DNA from 2 places in the Rubrobacter sp. M3-4 genome. Region 2 is predicted to be linked to the other one. Evidence: riboswitches for the same ligand, from Rfam matches in the RefSeq annotation. Region 2 holds a riboswitch; the other holds the start of a gene.

Region 1 (14,831 bases), on a different contig from region 2:
CTACCACAGCACCCTGAAGTGCCACACTCTGGAGGAAACGTTGCCCGCTCGATCTCTCACCACGATCTTAACCGTAGCCCTCCCTCTGCGAAGCAAAGGCGAGCTGCGAACCATCCGGTTCGGATAGCGCAAAACTTTCCCCGTTCGAGCGTAGGTGAACTCGCGCCTGGGGACCAACCTCCCGTCGACCCTGAGCATAATCCCCCGCTTGGTGATCCCACTCCCCCTATCCGTCACCCTCGCCATGATGTACGGCACCCTACTACTCACTATCGATCCGGGCCTCGGATAAAGGTGACGAATGGATGGGGCATGTGTATCCACGACCCAGCTTCTGCGCGCGGGGGAGGGATCCACGTTGCCCGCAGAATCAACGGCCCGCACCAAGAAGGTGTGCGTGCCGTCTCCTAACCCCGTGTACCTCTGCGGTGAACTGCACGCTCCGTACGCCCCACCATCCAGGCTGCACTGGAAGCTCGATCCCGCCTCGGTCGAGGTGAATCTGAACACCGCCCTGTTGAACTTCTTGAAACCTTTCGGTCCGGCCACTATGGACGTGTCGGGGGCTCTGGTGTCTACGCTCCAGGTATAGGAGGCAGGCGAGGGATCCACGTTGCCCGCAGAATCAACGGCCCGCACCAAGAAGGTGTGCGTGCCGTCTCCTAACCCCGTGTACTTCTGCGGTGAACTGCACGCTCCGTACGCCCCACCATCCAGGCTGCACTCAAAACTCACCCCCTGCGCAGAAGACGAAAACGTGAAGCTGGCCGAAGTCTCGTTGGTCAGGGACTTGGGGCCAGAGTCTATGCTCGTATCCGGAGGCGCCGGTACGTCGACCGTCCAGACCCAGCTGGGTGGACTTGGATCGGCGTTGCCCGCAGCATCAACGGCCCGCACTCTGAAAGTGTGTTGCCCTCCGGAGAGGCCGCTGTACGTTTGAGGTGAAGAACAGGCTCTGAAGGCCGCTCCATCCAGGCTGCACTGGAAACTGGAGCCTGACTCTGAAGAAGAAAAGGTGAACGTCGCCGAGTCGCCGCTCACCGTCCCGGATGGTCCCGTCTGTATGCTGGTCGTCGGCGGTGTGGTGTCCACCGTGACGGTGAGTGGAACGGAAGGTGAAGAAACATTCCCGGCCGCATCCACCGCTACTGCGGAATAGGTGTGGGAACCATCGGCGACACCACTCAGAGTAATACTCCAATCCCCACCACCTCCGGCCGTCGTTTTGGCCGATGGGGTGGGACCGCCACCATCATAAACTTCTACGGTGCTGCCCGGCTCGGCCGTGCCCGAGAGCACGACGTTACTGCTTCCGATCAAAGCGTTGTTCGCAGGCGCAGAGATCACCGGCGGATCGGGGGCTACCGTATCGACCGTCCAGTCATACTCCGCGGGGGAGGGATCCACGTTGCCCGCAGAATCAACGGCCCGCACCAAGAAGGTGTGCGTGCCGTCTCCTAACCCCGTGTACTTCTGCGGTGAACTGCACGCTCCGTACGCCCCACCATCCAGGCTGCACTCAAAACTCACCCCCTGCGCAGAAGACGAAAACGTGAAGCTGGCCGAAGTCTCGTTGGTCAGGGACTTGGGGCCAGAGTCTATGCTCGTATCCGGAGGCGTGCTCGCAGGTGGCACCGTAAGGTTCGGATCGGAGAAGCTGGCGAAGTGAGGATAAGCAACGTTACCTATCTTCGTGAAATCTCCACCAGAATAGAGGGTGCCGCTCACCGGATCGGCGTAATACGCCCATACACCGAGCCCTCCCGCATCCCCGTATCCCATCGGAGCCCAGTTGGGATCGAGAGCGCCACTGCCCGCGTCTACGGCGGCGAAGTAGCGTCGGGGTTGTCCTGCGAGCTGAATGAAGTGCCCGCCCACATAAAGCCTGCTGCCCATCAGAGCGATGGCCTGTACGTCTCCATCCCCCTTGGTCGTCCACCCCGCCGGAAGCCTGAGGCTGTTGGGGTGCTTCTTCCTGTATACGGCTACGGGACCCAAAGCTTTCTTCTTCCACATCAAAGCACCCGTACCCGTATCGTAGGCTCCCACCATACCGCCCGGGCCCCCCTGAGCGGTATAGACCTCGCCGTTGGCGGCTATTATCTGAAAGACCCTGCCGTTGGGCGTCGGCGGCTTCCAGGAGGGGTAGAGCGCACCGGTCGATGGGTCGAGGGCCGCCAGATAGGGATACGGCTGCCCGCTCACGGAGGTGAAGTCTCCACCGACGTAGAGAAGCCCATCTCCGGGAGAGAGCTCAAGCGACCACACCCTTCCGTTGAGCGAAGCCGACCACCCCCCGACCAGGGCCCCCGGATTACTCACCCCGGCGCCGTTGACCAGCGCCAGATACGGCTGCGACTGACCGTTTATGATCGTAAAGTCGCCTCCTATATAAACCTGGTTTCCGGAGACAAGGAGCTCTCGGACGTTGTAGTTGGTCCATACCCGCCAGGTTTCGATCGCACCACTGCGCGCATCCAGGGCAACGACTCGATTCTGTACGACCCCGTTCACACGGGTGAAGGCTCCACCAGCATAGATAGTCGAGCCATCCGGAGAAGCCGCGAGGGCGAGAACATTGTTGTTGGCACTGGGAGCCCACCCCGTAAGCTGCATGGTGGAGGCGTCTATGGCAGCGAGATGGTCGCGCTCCACGCCGTTCACCTGGGTGAAAGACCCACCTATGTAGACCGTATCTCCAACCTTCAGTATCGTCGATACCCGGCCGTTGGTGGATATCGAACTCGGGTCCGGAGTACTCCCGATGTCCGCACGAGCGGGTGTCGCAAACGCCAGGTAGACCAACAGGGCCACCAAAAGCGCGCCGAAACCGACGAGCATCCTCTCCTCGTACCGGTAGACCGCCGATCCCGCTCCAAATCTCACGGAAAGCTCCTCTTCTCCGCCGCTTAGCGTCTTTGCGCCGACTCTCTTCCAACATACAAAAGAGGGCTTCCCTACGAATGGGTCGACCGGCCCGTTTTGCCTCCCACAGGCCCAATCTTCTTTAACGCGGAGTCTTTTTCGGCAGGAGTGAGATATCTCGAACCCAGACCACCCGGGGTGCGGGCGAACTCTGAGAGCCTGCCGTACCTCTTCCCACCCCACCCGAAGAGGGGGGGATGCTCCCCAGAGTTCGCGAGCCAGAACATGTTGTCTTCTCCCCGGTTCCCGCTCCCGGGTCTGAACATCCCGCGGACATCTCCCTGCAACCAGGCAAGCGCGAAACGGTCTCCGACAACACCCCGGCGAGGGCGGCCCATCACGATGACGTTCCGCCGCACGCGGACGTCATGCACGTCGTTCCACGTCTGTCTACCCCTATCCACCCCGATGACGGAGATGCCATCGGCATTCCAGGCCAGCATGTTGTCGTGGATATCCACGACGCTCGAGTTGCTCGAAGCGATGGCCGATCCCAAGACCCACCTCGGAGTACCCCACCCGTTGTTCCACAAGACGTTGCCAGATATCTCGCCGTGACTGGATATCTCATAATGGATGCCGAAGCCGGTGTTGTCGTAGATCCGGTTTCCGGAGATGGTATTGTGCGTGGAGTCTATGTCGAACCAGACCGCGCTACCCTCGTTTCGATAGAACGTGTTGGACGTCAGGATCACCTCGCTTGCGTGAGAGGTCTTCATCCCCCCGGCTTCCCACCCCGTATCGAAACCTTCCGTATTGTTGTCGTGCACGGCATTGCCTTTTATGAGCTCACCCCGACCGGTATTCAGGATGCCCATCTGCCCGCCACGGTAGATGTCGTTGTCGAGTATCTTGAGCCCCGGGGCTTTACTCAGGCTGATCACGGCACCATGGGCATCGGAGAGTTTGTTGTCCTTGACGGTCCAGTCGGCATATCCTTTTCCTCCTGGAGACATCCGGTTCATGAGGGCTCCGGTCCGTCCTCCGTTGGCCGCTCCACGCATGATGAATCCCTCGATGGTTACACCGCTGGCCTTTCCCAGCACCCAGTAACGCCTCACGGTCACCTCTACCCGGTGTCCGTCGGGGTCATCCCCCAGCAACACCCGCCGACCCGGATCCAGGGCGAACTGCCCTGGGTGGGGATTTTCTGCCACCTGCCGGAGCGGTCTGCCGTCGAGGAAGACCTGCTCGGGCCACAGACAGCGCCGGGTGCCCGGCATACACCTGACGGCCGTCTGAGGGAACCGGGGAACGCTCCTCTCACTCACCCAGTAACGCCCCATCTTCCGCCACCGCCGCCAGACGTCCGTCCCCGTTATCTCCGCTCCGGGTCTCCCTTTGAGCGTGAGCGGCTTGTCTACGACGATCTGCTCCCTGTAGACACAGGGAGCGACCAGAAGCGTGGCGCCGGGAGGCGTTCTTTCTATCTCGGCCTGCAAGGATCTCCCACAGGCTCCAGTATGCGGCCGGGGAGTAGAGGAGTGCTTCTTGAACACGCCACATCCCCCGACCAGCACCAAACACAACCCCAACAAAACAAGGGCAGCCCATCCACCGCGGGTTCCCGCGCCCTCTACGCAACCTGATACCCTCTCCAAACGCTGCCTACATCTTCCGGCTCCCGAGAAGCTCCTCGTATACGGCGGTGGCCTCGGAGAGCAACCGGCCGTATCTGGGCGCTCGCAGCCACCGCAAAACTTCCCGCTTCGGGAGATCCTTCGCCTTCGTCGGACGGGCCAGCTTGACCTCGTATACGTTTCCCCCGTTCCTGCGCCGGTGCAGATCTTCTATCCGTGAATAAACCTCTCGCACGTTCTCGGGGGTGTGCTCGAAAGGATGAAAGTCGGTCCCGAACTTCTCGTTCATACGCCGGATCACGGCACCGTAATCTTCGGTGACCTCCTCGAAAGGAGCCAGCAGATAATCGTTCTTACAATAGGCAACCGTACTGTAAAAATATGTGTAGTAACGCAGAGCCCATGCTATGTCGTGTCCATCCCAGATAACCCAGGACGCCACCGCATCCTGTGGTCGGCGGATGAGGACCATGGTCGGGATTTTCCACCTGCTCGCGAGCAGCACCTGAGCCGGGGAGTGTATGTGGTGAGCGATCCTGACCTTTCGAGGCTGCGCCTGTTCGAAAGCCAGGACCGCGAACGTATTGGCGGATCGGGGAAATCCCTCTATGACGATCCGAGTATCTTTACCGACGACCCTCTCTTCTCCCTTGAGACCGTAGAGAAGCCGGAAGAGGTTGGGAGAACGCCCGAGGAATCCCCTCATCCCGACACCACCATGACCATTGCCGGGAACCCGCAGAGGGTTGTCTCTCACGCCAGCCAACTGGAGAGATCCCGGTCTATGAGCTCCTGCAGGAGCAGGATGTCTCGGCGGAAGTAGCGTTCCGTCACCAACCTGCGCACCTCGGGCTCCAGCCTGGGTCGGGTGAGGTTGCGATTGTGCAACGCGCTACCCAGGCGCATGAGCCGGCGGGTCTGCCTCTCGGGCAGGAGGGTCTTCACGACGGGTGCCAGAGTCCTGGCTTCCTGCAAGAGGGTGTGCAGAAATCGGCTCTTCGGAATCCCAGAAGCGTTGTAACGCAAAGACGTCTCCGGAACGAAGTCTTCATCGACACCGAGGAAACCGAACAGGTCTCGCACGACCTCCAGCGGGTTTCCGCTCAGATCCTCGTACAGATAAACCTTTATCCGCCCGGGGTCGAAAAGCTCGTAGTAACGTGCGAGCTGCTCGTGGTAGAGTCCGATCCGCACGTAGTGGAAGTCCGGCCACCACCGCTTCTCGATTCGTAGGGGCTCGATCTTCAGCGCCTGCAGAAAATCAGGGATGTCCTCGCGGCCATCCCTGATCATCTGCTGGTAGTGCGAGAAAGCCCTCTCAGCCGGGTGGCGCAGCACGGCGACGAGCTTCATGTCCGGATCGTAGTCTTTTATCCTCCGGGCCGCGATCGGCTGGTACATGTAGGAGTGAGAGGCCTCACCTACGGCCACCTCGTCCTTCGCTCCAGCGAACAACTCGTGATAATCCGAGTGGTCTACCACGGCGTACGGAGTGGCCTCTCTCTCCAGCGGTGGACCGCAGAAACTGGGGTTCGCCTCGGTGAACGAAAAAAACCGGGTGTGTTTCCTCGGGCTCATGTAGACCTGAGGATGCTGGTCGAGGTAGTGCCAGAGCGATGTGGTGCCGGACTTCGCGGCCCCTATGATCAGGAAGTTTGGCCTCCTGAAGACCTTCGTCACATCGGCAGCGTGCATGTCGGTCAACGCGTGATCCCTACGACCTCGGGTCCCTCGTTCGCCATGAGAACGATTCAGGAGAGCGTGCCGGCGACGGTCTCGACCCCCCGACCAGACTTCCTCAGCTCCGCCTCTATCCACCGGTACGTGGGCTCGAGCCCCTCTCGCAAAGAGATCCTCGGTTCCCATCCCAGCACCTGGCGGAGCCGGGTGTTGTCGCTGTTACGGCCTCTGACCCCTTGAGGCTTGGTGAGATCGTGCCGCTTCGTGAGGCGCTTGCCGGCGATCTCGGAGATCATGTCCACGAGCCCGTTTATGGTCACCAGCTCGTCGGTTCCCAGGTTGAGGGGACCGGGGTGATCGGAGTGCATTATCCGGTAGATGCCTTCAACGCAATCGTCTATGTACATGAAAGAGCGTGTCTGCTCCCCGTCTCCCCAGACCTCTATCTCGCCTCCATCCGGCGTGAGAGCCACCTTGCGGCAGATCGCCGCCGGAGCCTTCTCTTTGCCGCCCTCGTAGGTACCCAGCGGCCCGTAGACGTTGTGGAAGCGCACTATCCTCGTCTCGAGCCCGTAGTCCTCGTAGAAGTACTTGCACAGGCTCTCCATGAAGAGCTTCTCGGTACCGTAGCCCTCCTCGGGCTCCGCCGGATAGGCGTCCTCCTCCTTCAGGTTGGTCACGTCCGGGCTCTTCTGCAGGTACTGCGGGTACACGCACGCCGAAGAGGAGAAGATGAACCTCTCGACGGCGTTGATCCGGGAGGCCTCGAGCATGTGGATGTTGATCATCGCGCTGTTACGGGCTATCTCGGCGTGGAAGGCGGTGATGTAGCCGATACCCCCCATGTCGGCCGCCAGATGGTAGACCTCGTCTATGCCCCTGGTCGCGATGAGGCAGTTGTCGAACCGGCGGAGGTCCAGGATCTCGAACTCGTGGCTGTCACTCTCTTCGTACTCCGGGTGCTTGATGTCGACACCCCGCACCCAATAGCCTTTCTCCACCAGGTACTTCACCAGGTGGTGCCCTATGAAGCCCCCCGCTCCGGTAACCAGTGCCCGTTTAGTCATGCTCATCTCCTTCACCGCGATTTACGAGCCATCTTAGAGGGTCCCCCCGGACGTACACATCGGCCGGGCGACACATATTCGAACCGTCCGGATGACCGGAAGAGGAGCCGCTAAAGAACCAGAGGGTTCGTAACGATAAAAGCGGAGACAGCTGAAAAAGGCAAACCCATCGCGAGGTGGGGACGCAAAGCCGACGGACCTCCCACAAGTCGGGAGGTGGCCGGGTTGCCGCTGCAAGGCCAACCTCTGGTCTGCCCCGCCTTCGGATGGAACATGAGGAGAAGGGGGGGACCAGATGGAGGCCAAAGACCTGAGAAAGTTCCTCGGGCTCACGGCGATCCTGGCGGCATTGCTCTGCATGATCTCGACCGACCGGATAGCCGCTGCCTCCACGCAGGGCGTCAAACCGGACTGCAGAGGCTCGCTGCAGGCCCTGATCGACGCCGCCAGCCCGGGATCAACGGTCCACACGGCCGGGCACTGCATCTACCGGCAGACCGTGGTGATAACGAAACCGCTCACGCTGATAGCGGGTCCCGGTGCGGAGATCCGGGGAAGCGACGTCTGGCGCGGCTGGAGACGCGAGGGGCGATACTGGATCCACGGAGGGCTGCCGCGTTTCTCATCCTCGGGAGAGTGCGCGTCGGGCACCCGGCGCTGCCTGTGGCCCGAGCAGGTCTTCCTCGACGGCAGACCGCTCCGGCAGGTGGCAGAAAATCCCCACCCAGGGCAGTTCGCCGTAAAGGACGGCTCCGGCACCCGCTACGTGGTTCTGGCCGACGACCCCAGAGGGCACGTGGTTGAAGTCTCGGTAAGACGCCAATGGGTGGTCGGCGCGGCCGACGGCGTCACGATAAAAGGCTTCACGATGCGGGATGCAGCCAACGAACGAGACATGGGTGCCCTCACCAACGCGGATGTCAACGACCCGAATTACTACCACTCCCACTGGACCATAGAAGACAACAAACTCTCCGACGCAGCGGCGGCAGACCTGGTAGTGAAAGGCAACCACAACGAGATCATCGACAACAACATCTACCGGGGAGGACAACTCGGCATCCACCTCGGAGGAAACTACAACCTGGTCCAGGGCAACCGAATACACGACAACAACACCGAGCATTTCGATCCTTTCTGGGAAGCAGGCGGCATAAAAGCCGCCTACCAGGTCAAAGGGCTGAGGTTCATCGGCAACACCGTCTACGACAACAAAGGCGTCGGGGTATGGTGCGACATAAACTGCTCCGGCGCGGTTTACAAAAACAACCGCATCTTCGATAACGCAGGGCCGGGGATACTGTTCGAGATAAGCCGGGGAGCTCTGATCTCCCACAACGTGATCTGGAACAACGGCTGGCATTATGCCGGGAGGAGTTGGAGCGCGGGGATCGTCCTCTCGAACTCGAGCAACGTCACCGCGCGTGACAACACACTGGCCTGGAACGCGAGCGGGCTCTCGGTCATCTCGATGGACCGGGGAAACCCCACCTGGAACAAGGTAAAGAACATCAAGATCAGACACAACCTGTTCTTCGCGAAGAACGGCTACTCATTGGCCTGGATACAACAAGGGGGATGGAGCGGCGGGGTGCTGTACGATCCGAGCTCGCACAACAGCGGCCAGAACGACCGATACTGGTATCCGAGCCCCGAGAAATCCAGCATCAGCGACTGGAGCACGGACCTGCGGTACAGATGGGGGCCGATCGGTCACGGGAACCACGGCGTCCTGCTGCATCTGGCAGCGTTCAACCGAACGCCCGGAGAGTCAGACGGCCGCTACCTGAGCAATACCCGGGAGCGCCAGCTGACCTCTTCGTTGGGAATCCCCGTACGGCCCCCCGCTCATTGAAAAGATCATCCCACCGAACGGTGCCGCCTTCGGGCCGGATGCCAGGTCGCCTCTGGCATCCGGCCCAGTTGCATGGCGCACAGTGCGAGAAATCTGGGGTTGTGCCTGGCATAGCGTTTCCACAACCTCCCCGGATCGCTCGCCAGCCTGAAGGTCCACTCCAGACCACTCTTCTGCATCCAACGAGGAGCCTGGCGCATCCTGCCGGTATAGAAGTCGAAGGCAGCCCCGACTCCTATCATCACGGCCGGAAGCCGTCCCTTGTGGGCCGCCATCCACCTCTCCTGTTTGGGACAGCCTATTCCGACCAGGATGATGCGGGCGCCCGAGTTCATCAGCTCGTCGGTGAAAAGCTCGTCCTCTTCGGCGGTCAGGGGACGAAACGGGGGCGCGATCCTGCTCACTATCCGTATGCCGGGGTGCCGGGCTCGGGCGATCTCCGAAAACGAATCGAGCAACTCCGGCGTACCCCCGTACAAACCCACGGGCACCCCACGCCGAGCCGCATGCTCGAGCACGCTCACCGTCAAATCCGTGCCCCGGACCTGATCCGCCGACCTGACGCCCAGGCCATCCAGGGTCCACAGCAGAGGCCGTCCATCGGGTGTGACGAGATCCGCCTGGTTCACGATCCGACGGAAAGGTTCGGAGTCGAAAGCCTCCATGACCATGTGCACGCTGGCCACACAAACGTAACGGGACTCGCCCCGCTCCGCCCAGGAGACGATCCGTTCGCTCGCCCTCGGAAGGGTGAGCGCATCCACCCGCATGCCGAGGATATACCGGTGTTCAGACTCCGAATCGAGCTCGATGGGAGCGCCGCTCCGATTGGTAAGCTCCAAGACCGTGCACCTCCTGCAGACCGCCGTATGCAGATGACAGCCTAGGCGGCCGAAAAAGGCGCAACATCAGCCACACAGCCGGTTTCAGACCGGCCGACCGGCCCGGTTTTGGAGCCAGCGATCAGGCCTCGAACCAGTGGGAGAGATCTCGTCCGATGAGATCCTGCAGGCTCAGTATCTCCGGCTTGTAATACGCGACCAACTCTCTCCGGAGAGATGGATCGAGCGAAGGCTTGACCACCATCCTTCGCCCCAGCTCCTGAGAGATCGGGTAGCGCACCCCTTGTGGGATCATCTTCCTGGCGATCTCCTTGAAGGGGTTGGGTCTGAACAGCAGGTGCCCGACGACCCTGTTTCTCGGTACCCCGGTGACGTTGGGCCTGAGGCTGAGATCGGCTCGAAAGCCCCTATCGACCCCGAGAAATCCGTACAGGTCGGATAGAAACCCTTCGGGGTCGTTCCTGAGATCATCGTAGAGCCCGATGAAAACCTGCTCGCGGCCGAAAAGCTTCAGGAACGGCTCCATCTGTTCCGCGTACTTCCCGGCGCTCAGATAGTGCCATATCGGCTCCCATCCCCGGGAGATTCGTTCTTCTTCGGCGAGGATCCCTTCCCTGAAACCAAGTTTCTCCCGGCCGTGACGCACGACGTGAAGGTAGCTGGAGAAAGCCCGCTCCACCGGGTTTCGCAGCACGAAGATCAGCCTCACTCCGGGGATCAGCGTATTTATGTTTGCAGCAGACCGCTCGAAGTACATGTACCAGGGGGAGACCTCGCCGGACACCTGATCCTCCGACGCCCCGGCGAACAAGCTGCCGTACTCCTCGAAGTCGGTGATCGTCACCCGGGCCATCTCCTCGTCGCCCGGCCCCTCGAATCGGACCTCCTCCCCCACGAAGGCGAAGAAGTTCGTCTCTTTCTGGGCAGGAAGGAAGATCTGAGGATGCTGCCCGAGATAATGATGGATGGCCGTGGTACCGGATTTCGCCGCGCCGACCACGAGAAAATCTGGCAACCTCACGATGTTCCCTGCCTCCCTCCCTAAAGACCCAGCGTGCCCTCACGCAACCCGCGCATAGATTTCCATCAGGCGCGTGTAATTCCGATCCGCCGTGTAATGTGTCTCGAACTCCTCCCTGGCCCCAAGGCGCACCCTCTCCAACAGCGCCGGGTCGTCCAGCAGAGCTTCGGCCTTGTCCTCCAGGTCACCGGCGCTCCGCGGGCTGAACTTCAACCCGGTCCTGCCGGATATCACCAGGGTAGACAGGCTCCCGAGGTCGCTCGCCAGCACCGGGAGCCCGCTCGCGTACGCTTCGGCGACGACCATTGGAAACCCTTCGTACCACAGGGAAGGCAAAACGAGAAACTCCGCCCGCTTCATCAAACCCACAACTTCACGCTCCCGAACCCTCCCCAGCCACTCTATTCCGCGGGTCTCCCTCGCTGCGCGACCGACCTCCCCGGAGAGCGGGCCGTCACCCGCTATCTTGAGGGTGATCCGCCGCCCCAACCTCCGCCACGCCCGCAGGAGAGTTTCGATTCCCTTCTCCCGGGAGAGTCGCCCGACGAACAGGACATACCCACCACCTCCGCCGCCCATCCCGGGGTCTCTCTCGACGAAGTTGGGCTTGACGAAGATCTTCTCCGGCGGCAGTCCACCTTCCACGAACTTGTCCCTGGCGAATCTCGTGAGGGCTATGTAGCCATCCACGACGTTCGACCAGGTTCGCAAAATCCGATGGGTCGTCAGCATGGTCGCGACCCCGGCGCTCGCGACGCGCTCGCCACGGTAACACGAACGCAATACCCCGGGCAACGGCACCCGTCGGCCGAGACAATCCTCGCACACCTCTCCCTCTCTGAAAAACTGCGCGTTCAGGCACAACAGCCGGTAGTTGTGAAGCGTCTGCACCACAGGCACCCCTTCCGACCGGAAGGCATAGTAGGCAGCAGGCGAGATCAAGGGAAAGGTGTTGTGAAAGTGGGCGACGTCCGGCTTCACATCACGGATCAGGGCCCGCAGATCATGGTGGACCCGACGGTTCCAGACCGTATCAGATGCCAGAGAAGCCCCGCTCATGCCATCGACCTGGTCGTTGTGCAGCGTATACCTTTTGACCGAGTGGCCTCTCTCCTCCAGCAGCCCGGCCTCAGCGGTAAACACCTGATCTTCGCCGCCTTTGTGCTGATAGTAGTTGTGCAGCATGATTATTCGCATCTGCTCTTCTCCTGCCTGCTTCTCTACCCATCACCGTCACGAAAACCAGCACGACCCCGAAGATCAAAACCGTCGAAGACCACACGAAGACGACGGAGAAGATCGAACGCACGCTGAGAACCATCATCACGCCCAGACACTCCACCCAAAGGGCCTTGCTGATGGGGCTCATCGCCGCCGTGCGCCTGAGCTTGACGATCGACACCCAGACCACCCCGAGGCCGACCAGCAATATGGCGCTGCCTATCACCCCGGTGTCTATCAGGGTCTCGACGTAGGTGCTGTGCACGGTGGATATATCGGATATGCTCAGGTTGTTGTCGAGAATGTACCTGCCCCCGGCGTTGGCCCCGTATCCGGTGAGCCATCTATGTCTGGCGGCCTCCAGGCTGGCCTTCCAGAAGACGGTCCTTCCCGTAAGGGTATCCAGCTCCCCGGTGCTCTGTCCCCGGTCCATGTAAGCGTAGATGGTGCCGGCGTAGGCCGAGAGCAAGACCCCCGCACCCAGGACCGCGGAGACGATCAGCAGAACGAACTTCCGGCCGGCGATCATGACCACCAACGCCCCCAGAGCGAACGCCAGGATCGGAGAGCGGCTCTGCGCGAGCAGCATGGTCAGCACGGAGAAAACGAAAAGCGGTCCGTAGAGCAGCCTCGATTTCCCCATGATCAACCTGGCCAACGCGACCACCCCCAGGATGGCGGAGAGCTGCCCCACCCCGTTCGCCGCGATGGCGGGCAGAGCCCCCTGCAGGGAGAAAGGAAGAACCCCCTTACTGGGCATAAGGGCATAGCTCGGCCATACCGCGACCCCGACATAGACCATCACCAAAGAGGCAAAGACCAGAAACCAGTTCCAATCGAAGATGCTCTTCAACGCGAGCATCCTGTTCGAAGGTCCCCGCACCACCTCGCTGACCATGAACGCGCTCAGGGCGAAGAGCAGCACCATGACCAGATACTCGAAAGACTTGTACAGGGTACTCCCCGGGTACACGGACCAGAAGGTCGAAAGCCCTCCCCACAAAGCGAATACGAAGTAGATCCCTATGACCCCCCGGATCAGGCCGGAGGCGAAACCGAATCTGTAGCGGGTAGCGAGAAACAGTATCGTCATCAGGCCAACCACCAGAAAGAGCAGGCGCACATAGTTGTCTACGCCGGCCTGGTTTATGGAATGGCGCACCTCTCTGGAGAGGTTCCAAACGGAACTGCCGGCCAGCAGGGCCGCCCAGGCGAAGTACAACGTCCGAAACGGAGCGGTGTGCACCGGCAGGCTCGCTACTTTGCCGAGCGTCAGGATGATAGCCGGTACGAAGAGGGTGGCGAAGAGCAGGATCAGCAACGCCAGGGTCACGGGATCGCTCATGAACAGAAACAGGTTGCTCATCGGCCCACCACCTCTCGATAAACCCCGGCTATGTACTCTCCTTTGTCGCGCCAGTCGTAGTCTTCTCCCACCCTCCGACGAGCACGAAGGGACATGCTCTGCAATACCTCCGGCTTGCTCCAGAGCAGCCGCATGGCCTCGGCGAGATCGTCGACCACCTGCTTCGGGCTACCCGCAGCGACCTTGTAGCCGTTTAGCCCGCTCACGACATGCCTCGCGGGACCTCCGATATCCAGACAAAGGAGGGGGAGTCCGATCGCCATAGCCTCCGCACACACCCATCCTCCAGACTCGTGCAGGCTGGGATGCACGAACACCTGACAACTCCCCAGCATCCGCAGAGCTTTCTCCCGGGGCATCCCGCCCATGAACCTCACGCGCTCTGCGAGACCCAGATCGACAGCCAGCCGTTGCAGCCGCTTCCTGTGGGGCCCATCACCGAAGATCAGATACTCCGATCCCGGAATGTCCGCTCGAGCGAAGGCCGCAAGGCCGAGATGGAATCCTTTCCAGTGCAGCAGGCGGCCGGAACTGGCGAACCTGAACGGCGCCTCTCTCTTCACCCCGAGCCCTCTCAGCATCTCTATTTCTTCCCCGCTCAGCGCTACCTGGCTGAGCAACCTGACGTCCCGGGCCCCGAGCGCCTCGAGACGGGAGGCGGTCTCCTCGGTCGCAGCAAACGCGACCCGGCTCTTTCGGGCCGTGATTCGGACGAGAGGGTCATGCTCACCCACGAACCGCATCACGTCCCTCGTGTCCTCGTAGACGAGGCCTCGAACACCGAAGCTCGTTCGGAAGCTCCGGGGGGCGTCTTCTCCACCGCCGACGGGTCCCCATACGAAAGGAACGGGAAGCAAGGAGAGCAGGCTGGGCTTCCAGTAACCGGCGAACGTGACATGGTGGGTTACGTCGAAACCCACGCGCTCCTGCAGGGCACGCATGAGCCGATAAGCCCCGATCTGCCAGAGGTAATAATATGTCTGTATCCCCCTCTGCCCCCGCCGCCACCATCCCACCGCGCCGGGCAGCCGGTAATATACGAAACGGACACCAGGCATGGGACGCCTGGAGACCTCTTCCTCTATGAAAGGTCGATGCCTGTCCTGGGTCAGCACCCACAACTCGTGGTGCCGGGCGATCTCCCTGATCATGTTCCACCCCAGCCCGAGCTCGGATCCTTCGTTGGGCCGACAGGCGAACGCGGAAAGGAGGACCTTGAGCCTCGTCATCCCGTCTTCCCATCCCACACGCTCCGCCGCCAGCGTTGGAGGACG
Region 2 (14,831 bases):
AGCCGGAGCGCGAAGTAGCAGGCGGAGCGGGTGACGGCGAGCGGGCAGTTCACGTTGCCCGGTACCGCCGCGGCGGTGCCGGAGAAGTCTATCTTCATCTCGTCGTTGCGTACCTCTACGGTGACCCGGATCGGGATGTCCTCCTCCGTCACGCCGTCGCCCTCCAGGTAGTCGGTCGCGGTGTAGACGCCGTCTGGGAGCGCCCGGATCGCCTCTCGGGTGCGCCGCTCGGTGTAGGCGAGGACCTCCTCGAAGGCGGAGAGGACGACTTCCTCACCGCGCCGCTCGATGAGCTCGTTCAGACGCCGCTCCGCGAGGTCGTTCGCGGCGATCTGGGCCCGCAGGTCGGCACGCCGCAGGGCAGGGGTGCGGACGTTGGCCAGGATGAGGTCGAGGACTTCGTCCTGGTACTCTCCTCCCCGCACGATCCTCACCGGCGGGATGATGAGCCCTTCCTGGAAGATCTCCCGCGAAGCCGCCGGCATGGATCCCGGGCTCATCCCGCCCACGTCGGAGTGGTGGGCCCGGGTGACGGCGTAGCCCAGGATCTTGCCTTCGTGGGCCATGGGGGAGACGAGGGTTATGTCCGGCAGGTGGGTTCCTCCGGAGTAGGGGTCGTTCAGGACGTAGACGTCTCCCGGCGCGGCGCCGAGCGCCATGACCGCCGCGACCGCCTCGGGCATCGCCCCGAGGTGGACCGGGATGTGCTCGGCCTGGGCGACCATCCGGCCTTCGGCGTCGAAGATCGCCGCCGAGCAGTCGCGCCGCTCCTTGATGTTCGAGGAGTAGGAGCCGCGGATCAGGAGCGCCCCCATCTCTTCGGCGATGCCGGAGAGGGCGCTGGTGAGCACCGAGAGCGTGACCGGGTCCATCCCGCTAACCATCCTCTCGCTCCAGCACGAGCGTGCCCGCACCGTCCACCTCCCCGCGCCATCCCGGGCGCACCAGGCACGTGGCCTCGTCGAACTCGACCACCGCGGGGCCTTCGACCCGCGAGCCTTTCCCCATCCTGCTCCTCTTCAGCACCGGAACTTCCTCCCATCCCTCCTCGAACTCTACCCTGCGGCGTTCGGTCACGGGATCTCCCTGCGCCTCTCCTTCTTCGAGCAGCGGTCGCTCTACCGGAGAGATGGCCGTCAGGCGCAGGTTGACCAGCTCGACCGGCTCTTCTTCCATCCGGTAGCCGTAGCGCCGCTCGTGGGCCTCGTGGAAATTCCCTTCGAGCTTCTCCACCACATCCGCCTCGACCGCCAGCTCGAACGCCTGTCCCCGGTATCGCAGGTCCGCCCGGCGGCGGAGACGGGGCGATTCGAGATCCGAGGCGGCTCCCTGCTCCATCTCCACGAAGATGCGTTCGATCTCCTCTGGGTCGGCCTCCGCGAGCGGGCGGAGGAAGGGGGAGACGTAGTCCCGCCTGAGCTCCGAGATGGCCAGACCGAGCGCGGAGAGCACGCCCCCCGCCTTCGGGACGAGCACCGTGCGCATCCCGAGCTCTTCGGCGAGCGCGCAGGCGTGCAGCGGCCCCGCCCCCCCGAAGGCGACGAGGGCGAACTCCCGCGGGTCGAGCCCGCGCTCCACGCTGATCACGCGCAGGGCGCGCACCATCTCGGTGTTGGCGACCCTTATGACGCCGAGGGCCGTCTGGTGCGCGTCGAGACCGAGCCTGCGGCCGAGTTTCGCAAGGGCCCTCTCCGCGAGCTCCCGCCTCAGGACGACCTCGCCTCCCAGCCGCGCCCCGTCGCGCAGGTAGCCGAGGAGCAGGTTGGCGTCGGTGACGGTCGGATCTTCTCCGCCGAGCCCGTAGCAGGCCGGTCCCGGGTCCGCCCCGGCGGAGTGCGGACCAACCCGCAGCGCCCCTCCGGCGTCCGCCCAGGCGACCGATCCTCCCCCGGCGCTCACCGTGTGCACGTCGACCATGGGCAGTTTGATCGGCACCCCCGCGACCACCGACTCGGTGGTCGTGAGCGCCTCGCCGTCGAGGATCGGGGCGGCATCAGAGCTGGTCCCGCCCATATCCAGCGTGAGGACGTTTTCGTAGCCGCTCGCCCGGGCCACATACGCCGCGCCGACGACCCCGCCCGCCGGCCCCGAGAGCACGCACCCCGCCGCGTTTCGGGCCGCGTGTCCGATCTCCACGACCCCGCCGGAGGACTGCATCACCAGCGGGGAGGGGAGTCCCGCCGCTTTCGCTTTCCGGGAGAGGTTCTCCAGGTAGGAGGTCAGCCTGGGGGCGAGGTAAGCGTCGGCCGCTGTCGTCGAGAAGCGCTCGTACTCCCGGAACTCGGGCAAAACCTCGCTCGAGAGCGAGACGTGCACCCCCGGAAGCTCGCGCCGCAGCACCTCGCCGACGTGCCGCTCGTGCTCGGGATGCGAGAACGAGAAGAGCAGGCACACCGCAACGGCCTCCACCTCCGCCTCGCGCAGCGCCCGCACGGCCTGCCTCAGGCTCTCTTCGTCCAGCGGCTCGATCTCCCCGTCCGGCCCCATCCGCTCGCGCACGGTGAACCTGAGCTCCCGCGGCACCAGGGGCGGCGGGCGGTCCTTCGAGAGGTCGTAGAGCGAGGGGCGGTTCTGGCGGCCGATCTCGATCACGTCCCGGAAGCCCTCGGTCGTGAGGAGGGCCATCCTCGCCCCGCGCCGCTCGAGCAGGGCGTTGGTGGCCACGGTCATCCCATGGGCGAACGCGGTGACCTCCCTCTCCCGGAGGTTCGCCGCGCGGATCGCTGCCATCACGCCCTCCGACTGGTCGCGCGGGGTGGAGGGAACCTTCGCGGTGACGATGCCCCCTTCCACGAGGGCCACCAGATCGGTGAAGGTTCCCCCGACGTCCACGCCCAGCCTGAGCCCGTTGCCTCGCAAGCTGCCCCTCTCTCTCCGGTCTCGCACCTCGTTCAGTTTATCGGGACGAACCGTTTGCCGCGGGTCTCGGGCAGGAGCAGGAGCGCGACGACGCAGGCGGCGTATCCGACCGCGCCGAGGGCTATCGCCGCCAGCCCGACCTTCGCGGCGAGGATGCCGATGACGAGCGGGAAGAACCCGCCCACGGCCCTCCCGAAATTGTAGGTGAATCCCTGTCCAGCCCCCCGGGCGCGGCTCGGGAAGAGCTCGGCCAGGTAGGATCCGAAGCCGCTGAAGATGCCCGAGGCGAAGAAGCCTAGCGGGAGACCTAGGACGACGAGCAGCCCGTTCGCGCCTTCGGGTATCCGGGTGTAGCCGATGAGGAGCACGGCGCTGAGGATGGCGTAGAGCGCGAAGGTCTTCCTGCGCCCGATCAGGTCGTGCAGATAACCGCTGATCACGTACCCCAGGAACGAGCCGATGATCACCGTGGCCAGGTAGGAGCCGGTGCCCACCGCGTTCAGGCCCCGGGCCTTCTCCAGATACGAGGGGAGCCAGGTGAAGATCGAGTAGTATCCGCCCTGCGCTCCGATGGCGAGCAGGGAGGCCGCTGCCGTTCTCCCTATGAGGTCGTGCCGGAAGATCTGGACGAGCGGGCTCCTGGTCGCACCGCTCTCCACGGCTTCGCGGCTGCGGGCCTCGCGGGCACGACGGGTCTTCAGGTAGACCTCCGGTTCGTCGACCTTACGCAGCACGTAGAGGATGAAGAGGGCGGGGAGTATCCCGATCCAGAAGAGCGCCCGCCAGGCCACGTTCTGCGGGAGAATGCTGAAGACGACGGTGAAGGCGACCACCGCCCCCGCCCAACCCGGCGCCCAGGCGCTCTGCACCCAGCCGAGCACCCTGCCTCTCTGCGCAGGATCCGACATCTCCGAGACCAGAAGCGCGCCGGCGGCCCACTCACCGCCGAACCCCAGCCCCTGCAGCGCCCGGAAGAACAGCAGCGCCTCGTAGTTCGGCGAGAGACCGCTCAGAAACGTCCCGCCGCAGTAGAATGCGATCGCGAGCACCAGCGTCCTGACCCGGCCTATCCTGTCGGCGAGGATCCCGGCCAGAACACCCCCGAGCGCCGAGACGACGAGGCTCACGGTCGCGATGAGCCCTGTCTCCCCTTTGGATAGGGCGAAGGTGGCCGCGATCCCGGAGAGCGCGAGCGAGAGGATCATGTAGTCGAACCCGTCGAAGGCCCATCCTCCGAAGCTCGCCCAGAACGCCGGGCGGCCCTTCTCCCCGAGAGAGCGGTACCACTCGAAGCTGAACGTGTCCTTGAGAGAGGTGTTCTGCGTCTGGTTCCCGGCCGCCATACTCCTCCTTTTCGACAACCGATTCCCCTGTAGAAATCTGCCTCGAGCGGAGTATAGGACTGGGTGCAGAGGGACGTGTATAGGGGAATAACCAATGTGTCGGTTTGATTTTGTGAAATATTACGAGGCTTGTGAGGCTGAGGTCTGAAAGCTCGTGATGGATGCTCGCATCAAGCGCCGGTCGGTTCCTGATGATCGGTGCTGAGGGCTCTTGCCATCATGGCCAGCTTTATCTCCAGGATGTCGTCGAGGTCTGTAAGGTCCCTCTGGAGCAGGCTGGATATACGTTCCAGGCGGTATCTGACGGTGTTGTGATGTACGTGGAGGGCCCGTGATGTCCTCGATGGGCTGAGGCCATTTGTCAGGTAAGAACGAAGGGTATCCAGCAGGTCATCCCGGCCTGAGAGGGGGGCCAGAGTCTCGCGGGCGGACCTGACCAGCCACTCCCTGTCTTTGCTACGCAGCAGCAAGCTGTATGCTCTCCAGTCGTCTTGGCAGACTACCCTTTCTGCTGCATCGAGCGCCTCCGTCAGATCCAACAACCTCGTCGTCTCCCGGTGATGTTCGGGTAGTTTCTTCAGGCTGGAGCAGGGGGCGCTGATGCCGATGCGCACCTGGAGCCCTGGTGCCCTGTTTCTCATGATTTCGAGTAGCCTCGCGGCCATACCGCGAAGGTCTTCTTCCGGGCGCGTGAGTAGGGCGGTGATACTCTGCATCCCGGTGCGACGGGCGATTCCACACGAGCCGCCCGAGACAAAGTCTCGAACGATCCCCAGGAGTCTTCCAGCCAGCTGTCCCGATGCTTCAGGGGCAATCCTCCGCCGTTCGAGATATCCCCAGAGAGATTCGTGTTGGATTACGAAGAGCCTGTACGGACCTTCGTGGTCTACTCCGTAGCCACGAAGCTTCTCTTTCAGAGCCGGTTCGTCCCCGGAGTCCGGGCTGAGAAGCTCCGCGAGTAGATCACCTCTGATGCGCTCCTCTGCCTCTCGGGCTATGCGCCGACGGGTCGTGTAGAGCGTGTACACGGTGGCCGCCTGCTCCAGGGTCCTCGAGAAGAAGCTGCTTTGGGTGTCTGACGGGAGTGGTGTCGAGAGATAGCCTGTCTCGGAGCCTCCGAGGTCTATCGGTGTGACGATGATGGTTTCACCGGGCTTTCCGGTGGCCGTTTTTAGTCGGTAAGCCCTGCCCGTTTCCCTGATCCCGGAGAATCTATCTTTCTCCGCCTTGGTCAGTCCATGGAACCCGCCTGCCGCGGTCGAGATGGGCTTGAGGTTTTCATCTTGAAGGACGACCGGGACGTCTCCCAGCAAACCCGAGAGGGTGTCGGTGATCTTCTGCAATGAGCAGTCCTCTTCGAGCAACAGTCCCGTCAGAAGTTCATGTGCCGTCTCCGATCTCTGCAGGAGGGCGTTGCGGGAGGCGATCTGCTCGTTGAGCGCGTTGAGTTCTTTGATGGTGCGGCGTTGCTCGTCCATCAGGCGTGCGATGCCGACGGCGGTTGCCGCCTGTTCCGCTACGATCATGAGGGTCTCCACCTCGTCTTCGGAGTAGCTCCTCGGTTCGTCGTAGCAGTTGAGGACTCCTATGGCTTCGTCCCGGAACACCAGCGGGAGCGCGACGATGGATTTGTAGCCTGCCTTCAACGCGGCCTGACGCCAGGGTTTGAACCTCGGGTCTTCTACTATGTCGGGTGCGTAGACGGGCATGCGTGTCCTGTAAGCCTGTGCCGTTACCGACCGTGCAGCCGGGCTCTCACCTCTTATCTTCTGCTTCAGGGTCGTGTTCAGGGCGCTGACGTATTCGTCGCTGAGACCGAAGTGGCCTTCTATCAGCAGGTCTCCCGTCTCCTCGTTGGCGAGCAGTATCGCGCAGTACTTGTGCCCCATTGTCTGGGAGACCTTCTCCGCTATGAGGTTGAGCGTGACGGAGAGGGGTTGGATGAGGTTGAGTGATTTCGAGATCGACCTGAGGGCACGTAGCAGGTCCCTGAACGTTCGCCCCGTATGATCGCCGGTTTTCGCGCCCGCTCCGCCCGTGAGATCAGGGTTATCCATCTGTTCGTCGGATGCTAGCGCGTTTTGAACGAAACTTCAGGGCTGTCCGGGATTGACTGGTCGTCCGAGAGGATGGAGACTCTCACCGGAGCGAGAAGGGAGGAATGCGTGATGCGTTTGCCCGAAGGAGCCCGCATCTTCGACCTGGAGCAGCCGCGGACGGAGGCGATGCCGGTCTACCCCGCGCACCGTCCCGGATACTCCTACCTGCTGCACCGGCGTCACGAGGACGAGTACGACCCACAGACCTCCGGTCCACGCTCGAGCGCCTCCGGGATCATCTTCTGCACCGACCACACCGGCACCCACATAGACGCCATATGCCACCAGTCGAAGGATCTGAGGCTCCACGGCGGCATCCCGGTGGGTGAGGCGCAGGGCACGCGGGGCTTCTCCACCCTCGGGGTCGAGGAGATCCCACCCATAGTCGCCCCGGGTGTCCTCCTCGATGTGGCGGCCAAGGAGGAGGCCGGGGCTCTGGAGCCCGGCTACGCCGTCACCGCGGAGGATCTGGTGGAGTGCTGCCGGCGGCAGGACGTGGAGGTGCCGGAGGGCGGGGTCGTCCTGGTGCGCACCGGAAACGCCCGTCGCTGGGATGACGTCGAGAACTACCTCGCCGGACCGGGGGTCTCGACGGAGGCTTCGCGCTGGCTGGCGGACAGGGGCGTTGCGGCGGTGGGAGCCGACAACGTGGCGTGGGACGTGCCGGGACGGAGGGACCCCGAGCTGGGATGCCTGCTGCCCGGGCATCTGATTCTGCTGGTCGAGCGAGGAATCTACATAGTCGAGAACCTCACGCTCGAGGAGCCCTCCTCCGAGGGGATATACGAGTTCCTCTTCGTGTGTGCCCCACCCAAGTTCGTCGGTGCGACCGGTGCCCCTGTCAGGCCGCTCGCCGTCGTCTAGCGCCTGCGATAGAGGGGGCTCGCGGCGGCCTTCCGCCAGGCCCTGAGTGCTGAGGGCGAGGAGTTGATGCGCCAGTCGGTCTCCTTGTCCGCGTCGAACCATACGACGGCCTTCACCCGCGGGAAGCGAGACGGGATCTCATCGAGGAGCGCCCTATTGATCCAGCGTGCTTTGTTGCCCCCGTGCTCGGTCGAGGCTATCTCCGGGATCATGAAGGGCTTTTTGCTCAACCTGCCCGCCATCCGGTAGGAGCGGGAAAAGATCTCGGCCGCGCTCTGCCAGCTCGACCAGGGCTGTGTGTTGCCCCAGTTGTATCCGTCGAGCCCGACCCAGTCCACGTAGGCGTCTCCGGGGAAGACCTTTTCGAAGGGCGTCGAGCCCTCGTAGTAGACGACCGGACACCACACCCACCGCACCTTGCTGGCCCCTGCCCGCCGGAACATTCTGTGCACCTTCCTCCAGACCGCTACGTACTGCCGCGCGGTGTTGCCGTTGACTCCGGGGCTCCAGGTGTCCCAGTCGGCGTTCATCTCCGCCGCGAAGCGCAGGTAGAACGGCCTGCCCCATGCGGCGGCTCGCCGCGCCCAGCGCCGGATGTAGGGGTCGTGTGCTCCGGAGAGTATGCGTTTTAAAGAGTAGCGGGGCTGGTGTGTCCTGTTGCCGTTCCAGTCCCAGGGTTCCCAGCTCACCATCGGGATCGCGCCCCGTCGGCGGGCCTGGTTCATGTACGAGGCGTTGAAGGGCATCTTCCAGTCCTGAAACCAGTGGATTATGCGTGGCGGGTTCCCCGAGAGACGGGTGTACTCGTCTATGCTGCTGAAGTCCCATGGCAGGGTGGCCGTGAAGGCGCCGAGGGCGATGTGGCGTTGGGCCGCGAGGGCCGGCACCGGCGGGAGCGCAGCGGACACCCCCAGTGCTCCCAGTCCTGCCGTCCCGGTCTTGAGAAAAGTCCTTCGGCTCATCCGTAGAGGATGGCTGGAGGGTGCGTTTGACCCGGATGTCGAGACCGCTGCTGCCACCTGCGCTCCTTCCTCCGGCCGCTCCGGTGGCGGGAACGCTCTGCCGCACGCCGTGCGGGACCTTCGGCAACCCGGCTGCCTCATGGGGAGGCCCGTGGCTTTGCGTCCCCGCCTCGCGGCGGGTTTGCTCTTTCGGTTTTCCCTGCAACCCTGGTTATCGGATGGGGGAGAGAATAACTTGAGCCTCGTACATCCCGGGATATACGAAAAGATCCGCCCTTCGGAGGATCCCGAAATGCACCCCGGGTAGACGTTTTCGAACCCTGCGCGGGGCAGACTTATTCCCGTGATGATAGAGCTGAAGCAAAGCACGGGACGGGATGTATCGCCTCTCGGAAGAATCGTGGTACTCATCCCGGCGCACGACGAGGAGCAAGCTATAGCGCGTTGCGTGGAGCACGTTCTCGCCCAGAGTCGGGTTCCGGAGAGGGTCGTGGTCATAGCCCACAACTGCTCCGACGGAACCGCGGAGCAGGCCAGAGAAGCCGGGGCGGAGGTCATGGAGGTGGAGGGGGGAAGCTGCAAGGCCGACGCGCTCAACGAGGCGTTCGAGCGGCTGGACGACGCGCTCGCTCCGGAGGACGTCCTCATGGTCGTCGATGCCGATTCATATCTCTCGTCCGGATTCGTCGCGAACGGCGCCGCCTGGCTGGAGAAAGGATACTCGGCGGTGGGTGGGGTGTTCCGGGGACGCGATGACGTCAGGGGCGGCCTGGTGAGCCGCTACGTCGCCTTCTGCGAGCAGCAGGAGTACCTGCGCTACGAGCGTGACGTGGCCCGCAAGGGTGGGAAGGCGCTCACGCTCACGGGTACGGCGATGATGATCCGGGTGGCGGCGGCCAGGGAGGTGCGTGATTCCCGACCCTACCGCAGGCTCTACACCCGTTCGAGTCTGGTCGAGGACCTCGAGATCTCGGTACGCCTCGTCAACCTCGGACACCGGGTCGTTGCCCCCGTCGCCTGCTCGCTCACCACCGAGACGATGAGCGGTTTCAGGAAGCTCTGGAAGCAGCGGGTGCGGTGGAAGGAGGGGGCCGTGCGCACCGTGATGCAGTACGGGCCGGTGCGCGGCACCAGGACGCTGACGCTCATGCTCGCGTGGGGTGCGCTCGGGATGCTGGCCGTGGCGGCCTACTTCGCCACGCTCATCTGGGGTATCGGGACGGGACACTTCAGGCTCTACCCGATATGGATCGCGGCGAGCGCGATCTTCGCGCTGGAGCACGCGGTGACGGTGTATCGGCGGGGAGGGCCGGTGAGGGCGCTCGTGGGGGCTACCCTGCTCTTCGAGATGCCCTACGAGCTGTTCTTGCTCGCCGCACACGCCTACAGCTACTACAGGGCCGTGTTCAGGCCCTCTACCGATTGGTGAAAGAAAGGAGAAAGACATGTATGGGAAAGCTGCTGGAATCGGAGCCGGAGCGGGAGGGGCCGCGGCCATCCAGACCCTCCCGGAGACCGGGGGATCACCGCTCGCGGCGCTCGGCCTCGTGACCGACCCAACGAGCATCTATTTCTGGATCGCGCTCTTCGCGCTCGTGTGCGTGGTGGGTGCCATCTGGAGGATCCTCCCGCGTCGGGAACGGTAGAGCGCATGAGGCTGCTGCTCGCGCTGGGGGATCCGATCTCGTGTACCATACTGGGCCGCTTCGCCGGAAGACGCGGGCATGATGTGTCCTCGGCCGATAGCGGTAGGGAGGCGATGGAGCTCTGCAGGAGCTCCAGCGCCTTCGACTGTGTCGTATGTGGAACCCGGCTACGGGACATGAGCGGCGCCGAGTTGTGCGGGAGGATACGTGAGCTCCCGCGGGAGGGACTGGCCTTCTACCCCTACCTGCTCGTGGTCTGCGGGCAGGACGAAATACCCTGCGGGCGGGATGCCGTACGGGCGGGCGCCGACGGGATCCTTTGGGAGCCCCTCGGACCGGAATCCCTCGAGATCGGTTTCATCGCGGCCGAAAGGGTCAGCGCCGTCTACGGTAAGGCGGCGCTGGCCGGAGGAGATAGAGGCCTTCGGGATGGCTAACCTTCATCTCGACCGGGAGGGATGAGCCCCAGGCGTATGGCCAGCACGGCGGCCTGTGTTCGATCGGAGACGCCGAGCTTGGAGATTATGCGGTGGACGTGGGTCTTGATGGTGCCGACGCTCAGGTGTAGTTCATCGGCCATCTGCTGATTGCTCTGTCCCGCGGCGATGCGTCCCAGGATCTCACGCTCTCTGTCGGTCAGTTCTCCGAGCAACCTCTCGCGTTCCTTCGATGAATCTCCGGATCCTGCCACCGGATCCTCCGAGAGGTGTTTGAGCAGGCGCATGGCCAGCTCCTGATCCAGCGGGGCTTCGCCCCGGATCACACGCTGCAGCGCACTTCTTATCCGTGTGAAGGCGTGCTCCTTGAGCAGGTAGCCCGAGGCCCCGGCCCGGATCGCCTCGAGCAGATAGTCCGGTCTGTCGTAGGCCGTGACGATCATGACCACCGTCGAGGGCTTCTCCTGCTTTATGCGTCGGGTGGCCTCTATGCCGTCGAGCCCCGGCATCTCGATGTCCATCAGGACGACGTCGGGGTTTGTTTCGCGGAAGAGCCTGAGCGCTTCTTCTCCGCTCCCCGCCTCTCCCACTACCTCCATCCCGGGCTCGGAGGAGATAATGCTCTTGAGACCGACCCGTATGAACTCGTGGTCGTCCGCTATGACCACCCTTACGGGTCTCTGACCGTGCTCGGCTTCCATGTTTCTCCCCCCACACCCGACGTGCCGGGTGTACTACGGACTGTGGAAGGGATTCTATCCGCTAGGGAGCCGAAGGGCCATGCCTCACTCCCAGCTGTCCTCCTCGTCGTGCTCCCCCAAGAGCGGCGGATGGCGCCGGATGCTGGGTCTTTTGCCGTCGAGGACGAGGGGGGAGCCGACGGTCCGGAGCCGCCCGGCGGTGGGGTGATCCACCTCCCGCAGGATTCCCGAGGCGAGCACGTGCGGATCCTGGAAGACCTCGGTGAGGCTGTTGACCGGCCCGCAAGGTACTCCTGCCTCCCGGATTCTGCGCACCCACTCCTCCGCGCTTCGCTTCTCGAACACCCGCTGCAGCTCCGCGACCAGCTCCCACCGGTTCTCGACCCGCTTCGGGTTGGTCGCGTAGCGCTCGTCGCGGGAGAGGTCTTCCCGGTCTATCGCCCGGCACATCCTCTCGAACTGGGCGTCGTTGCCGACGGCGAGGGCTATCGGGCGGTCGGAGGCGTGGAAGGTCTGGTAGGGGACTATCGTGGGGTGCTCGTTGCCCATCCTCCCGGTGTCCTCGCCGGAGATCAGGTACTCCTGGGCGCGGTTGGCGAGCCAGGAGACGGTGCTCTCGAAGAGCGGCACCTCTATGCGTGCTCCCTCTCCCGTCTCCGAGCGCCGGCGGAGGGCCGCCAGTATGGCCACCGCCGCGTACAGCCCGCACACGATGTCCGCGACCGCCACCCCGACCTTCGTCGGCTCTCCGTCGGGGTGTCCGGTTATCCCCATGATCCCGGCCCGCGCCTGCACGAGGAAGTCGTAGCCCGGCTCGTTCTCGTCCGGACCGGGCCCGAAGCCGACTATCGAGCAGTAGACGAGGCCGGGGTTCTTCTCTTTCAGCGCATCGTAGCCGAGCCCGAGCTTTGCGAGGGCGCCCCGCCGCAGGTTCTCGATGAGCACGTCGGCGGTGCTCGCGAGCTCCCTGACCCGCCCGAGGCCCTTCTCGGTCTTGAGGTCCAGCGCTACCGAGCGCTTGTTGCGGTTGACCGAGAGAAAGTACGCCGACTCCCCGCCGGCGAACGGCGGGCCCCACTGCCGGGTGTCGTCGCCGCGCTTGGGATGCTCCACCTTGATGACGTCGGCGCCCAGATCTCCGAGCACCATCGTCGCGAACGGTCCTGCGAGAACGCGCGAGAGGTCCAGCACCCTGAGTCCTTCCAGCGGGAGTTCTTCTTTCTCGTGGGGCATGGGTAGAGCTCCTTCCAGTGCCTTCGGCCCCGGAGTTTACCCGAGGGAATGATGTCCGCGGCTGACTTTGGGATATAGTCTCTTCCGCAGGCTCGTTCGAAGGTCCCGCGGGAGGAGATATGGCGTTGGAACGAATGCATGCCGTACTCGTCGAAACGTTCGGCGGTCCGGAGGTTCTGGAGTACGTCGAGGTGGAACGTCCTTCACCCGGCGAGGGGGAGGTCCTGATCGAGGTTCGTGCTTCAGGCGTCAACTACGCGGACACCATGCGTCGCAGAAACACCTACCTGGTGCCGCAGGAGCTGCCCTTCATCCCCGGCTCGGAGGTCGCCGGGATCGTCGCCGGGGTCGGAGAGGGTGTGCGGGGTGTCTCGGTCGGCGACCGGGTCGTCGCGCTCGTAGGGACCGGCGGCTACGCCGAGTACGTCACCGCCCCGGCAGGTTCACTGATTCCCATCCCCGACGGCCTGGGCTTCGATGAGGCCGCCGCCGTCCCGCTGCAGGGCCTGACGGCCTACCACATCCTCAAGACCTCCGGCCGGCTCGCTGAGGGAGAGAGCGTCTTGGTCCACGCCGCCGCCGGAGGGGTCGGAAGCCTCGCGGTCCAGATGGCGAAGCTTATGGGGGCGGGGACCGTCATCGCCACCGCGAGCAGCCGGAAGAAGCTAGAACTCGCGGCTTCTCTGGGCGCGGACGTCCTGATCGACTACACCTCCGGAGACTGGCCGGAGAGGGTGAGGGAGGCCACCGGCGGGCGCGGGGCGGACGTGATCCTGGAGATGGTCGGCGGAGACTTCCCCGAGAAGAACCTCTCCTGCCTGGCGACCTTCGGGCGGATGGTCGTCTACGGCGCGGCGAGCGGCCAGCGGGGAAGCCTGACCCCGGCGAGCCTGATGTACCGCAACCAGACCGTCACCGGGTTCTACCTCCCCCGTATAACGTCCCGCCCGGAGATCTTCGCCCCGAGCCTGCAGGAGATGCTCCACTGGCTCTCGACCGGAGACCTCAGGTTGATCATCGGCGGACGCTACCGGCTCGAAGACACCTCGAAGGCCCACGCAGATCTCGAGGGACGCAAAACCACCGGCAAGCTTATCCTGAACCCCTAGAGAACGCCCGGCTCAGCCGGTGTGGAAGATCGCCCGCACTATCCGACAGAGGGCATAAAGGGCGACATACCCCACACCCCCACCGCGCCGCAGGTCGAACATGCGGATCACAAGCGCATGAGCCTTGCTCTGCGCGAACCCCGCCCGCGGCACGACACGCCGCTCCTCCTCGACCGCCTCCTTGACCTCGGTCCGCTCCATCTCCACGGCTCTGATCCTCCGCTTCTCTCTTACTCCCTCCAAAACATGTTAGCACCAGCCGTCCACCCATTTTGGTGGGATTTACATTGACGCACAATATAAATTGGCTTTAAATATATTGACATGAATATCGAAGGTGGAGAAGCCCTTTCGGAGCGTCTGGTCGAGGATCTGATGTCGCTCTGGCGCATTCTGCGTGGGGTGACCAACCCGATGAAGCGAGGTGAGATCACGCCGCAGCAGTACTGGCTCTTGCGTCAGCTGTGGCGGGAGGGGCCGATGAGCATCGGGGAGATTGCGAGATCCCTCGGGATCACGCAGGGTTCTGCGACGAGCGCCTGTCAGAGGCTCGAGAGGGCGGGGATGGTCAGGAGGGAGCGTCAGGCGGAGGATGAGAGGGTTGTTCTGGTGGAGCTCACGGAGAAGGGGCGCGAGCAGTATGAGGGGTGGAAGAGGCGGCGGCGCGAGGTGCTCTCCGGGCTCGTCTCGGTTCTGGATGAGGGGGAGAAAAGAGAGCTCAGCCGGCTCATAGAGCGGGTTCTCGAGGCCGCGGAGGAGAGGGTTGAAGAAGACCGCCGTTGAGGTGAGGGGGCTCGTCAAGCGCTACGGGGACGTCGTCGCCGTGGGAGGGGTCAGCTTCGAGATCTCAGAGGGGGAGATCTTCGGCCTGATCGGGCCCAACGGGGCTGGGAAGACGACGACCATCCAGGTGATGACCACGCTGGTTCCCCCGACCTCCGGGAGGGTGCTCGTCGGCGGGCTCGACGTCGTGCGGGAGGGGTTTCGGGTACGTTCGATGCTCGGGTACGTTCCGCAGGCACTCTCCGCGGATGGTTCGCTGACGGGATATGAGAACCTGCTCGTCTTCGCGAAGCTGCTCGGGCTCCCGCGGGAGGAGCGCAAAAAGCGCGTCGAGATGGCGCTCCGGAGGATGCGGCTCGAGGATGCCGCCGGGAGGCTGGTGAAGCAGTACTCCGGTGGGATGGTGCGCCGTCTCGAGATAGGGCAGGCCATCCTGCACCAGCCGCGACTGCTGGTGCTGGACGAACCCACCATCGGGCTCGACCCCACGGCCCGACGTTCGGTGTGGGAGGTCATAGAGGAGCTTCGGAAGGCTTCCGGGATGACCGTGCTCGTCACCACCCATTACATGGAGGAGGCAGAAGCCAACTGCGAGCGGGTCGCGATAATGAACCACGGCCGGATCGCTGCGATCGGCACGCCGGAGGAGCTCGAGCGGGGCGTGGGACGTCCCGACGGTACGCTGGAGGACGTCTTCACCGCGCTCACCCGGGATCAGGCCGAATCAGGAGGGAGCTATCGTGAGACGAGGCAGCTACGCCGGAGGATCCGGCGCTTCGGTTGAGGGGGGGCCGC

What was found. Region 2 has a riboswitch for cyclic di-GMP ahead of AC6EKW_RS05195 (glycoside hydrolase family 26 protein). Riboswitches for the same ligand answer to the same signal wherever they lie in the genome.
Region 1: linked by a shared signal. The riboswitch ahead of AC6EKW_RS02035 (right-handed parallel beta-helix repeat-containing protein) and the one ahead of AC6EKW_RS05195 (glycoside hydrolase family 26 protein) in region 2 are both predicted to bind cyclic di-GMP.

What each region holds. Positions count from the first base shown of each region.
Region 1 is NZ_JCBAJP010000001.1:410,452-425,282, reverse strand. Features, by position in the region: gene AC6EKW_RS02060 (Ig-like domain-containing protein) at 1-2,886, opposite strand; gene AC6EKW_RS02055 (right-handed parallel beta-helix repeat-containing protein) at 2,958-4,367, opposite strand; gene AC6EKW_RS02050 (hypothetical protein) at 4,534-5,271, opposite strand; gene AC6EKW_RS02045 (sulfotransferase) at 5,259-6,200, opposite strand; gene AC6EKW_RS02040 (NAD-dependent epimerase/dehydratase family protein) at 6,257-7,252, opposite strand; cyclic di-GMP riboswitch class I at 7,402-7,485, shown strand; gene AC6EKW_RS02035 (right-handed parallel beta-helix repeat-containing protein) at 7,548-9,107, shown strand; gene AC6EKW_RS02030 (WecB/TagA/CpsF family glycosyltransferase) at 9,113-9,949, opposite strand; gene AC6EKW_RS02025 (sulfotransferase family protein) at 10,071-10,970, opposite strand; gene AC6EKW_RS02020 (glycosyltransferase) at 11,010-12,167, opposite strand; gene AC6EKW_RS02015 (O-antigen ligase family protein) at 12,100-13,557, opposite strand; gene AC6EKW_RS02010 (glycosyltransferase) at 13,554-14,786, opposite strand; gene AC6EKW_RS02005 (phosphotransferase family protein) at 14,783-14,831, opposite strand, start outside.
Region 2 is NZ_JCBAJP010000003.1:230,547-245,377, reverse strand. Features, by position in the region: gene AC6EKW_RS05220 (hydantoinase B/oxoprolinase family protein) at 1-884, opposite strand, end outside; gene AC6EKW_RS05215 (hydantoinase/oxoprolinase family protein) at 877-2,859, opposite strand; gene AC6EKW_RS05210 (MFS transporter) at 2,892-4,202, opposite strand; gene AC6EKW_RS05205 (helix-turn-helix domain-containing protein) at 4,373-6,259, opposite strand; gene AC6EKW_RS05200 (cyclase family protein) at 6,371-7,165, shown strand; gene AC6EKW_RS05195 (glycoside hydrolase family 26 protein) at 7,162-8,073, opposite strand; cyclic di-GMP riboswitch class I at 8,247-8,323, opposite strand; gene AC6EKW_RS05190 (glycosyltransferase family 2 protein) at 8,528-9,556, shown strand; gene AC6EKW_RS05185 (hypothetical protein) at 9,573-9,773, shown strand; gene AC6EKW_RS05180 (response regulator) at 9,779-10,210, shown strand; gene AC6EKW_RS05175 (response regulator) at 10,207-10,911, opposite strand; gene AC6EKW_RS05170 (CaiB/BaiF CoA transferase family protein) at 10,996-12,144, opposite strand; gene AC6EKW_RS05165 (quinone oxidoreductase family protein) at 12,279-13,253, shown strand; gene AC6EKW_RS05160 (hypothetical protein) at 13,266-13,460, opposite strand; gene AC6EKW_RS05155 (MarR family winged helix-turn-helix transcriptional regulator) at 13,578-14,036, shown strand; gene AC6EKW_RS05150 (ABC transporter ATP-binding protein) at 14,017-14,820, shown strand; gene AC6EKW_RS05145 (ABC transporter permease) at 14,777-14,831, shown strand, end outside.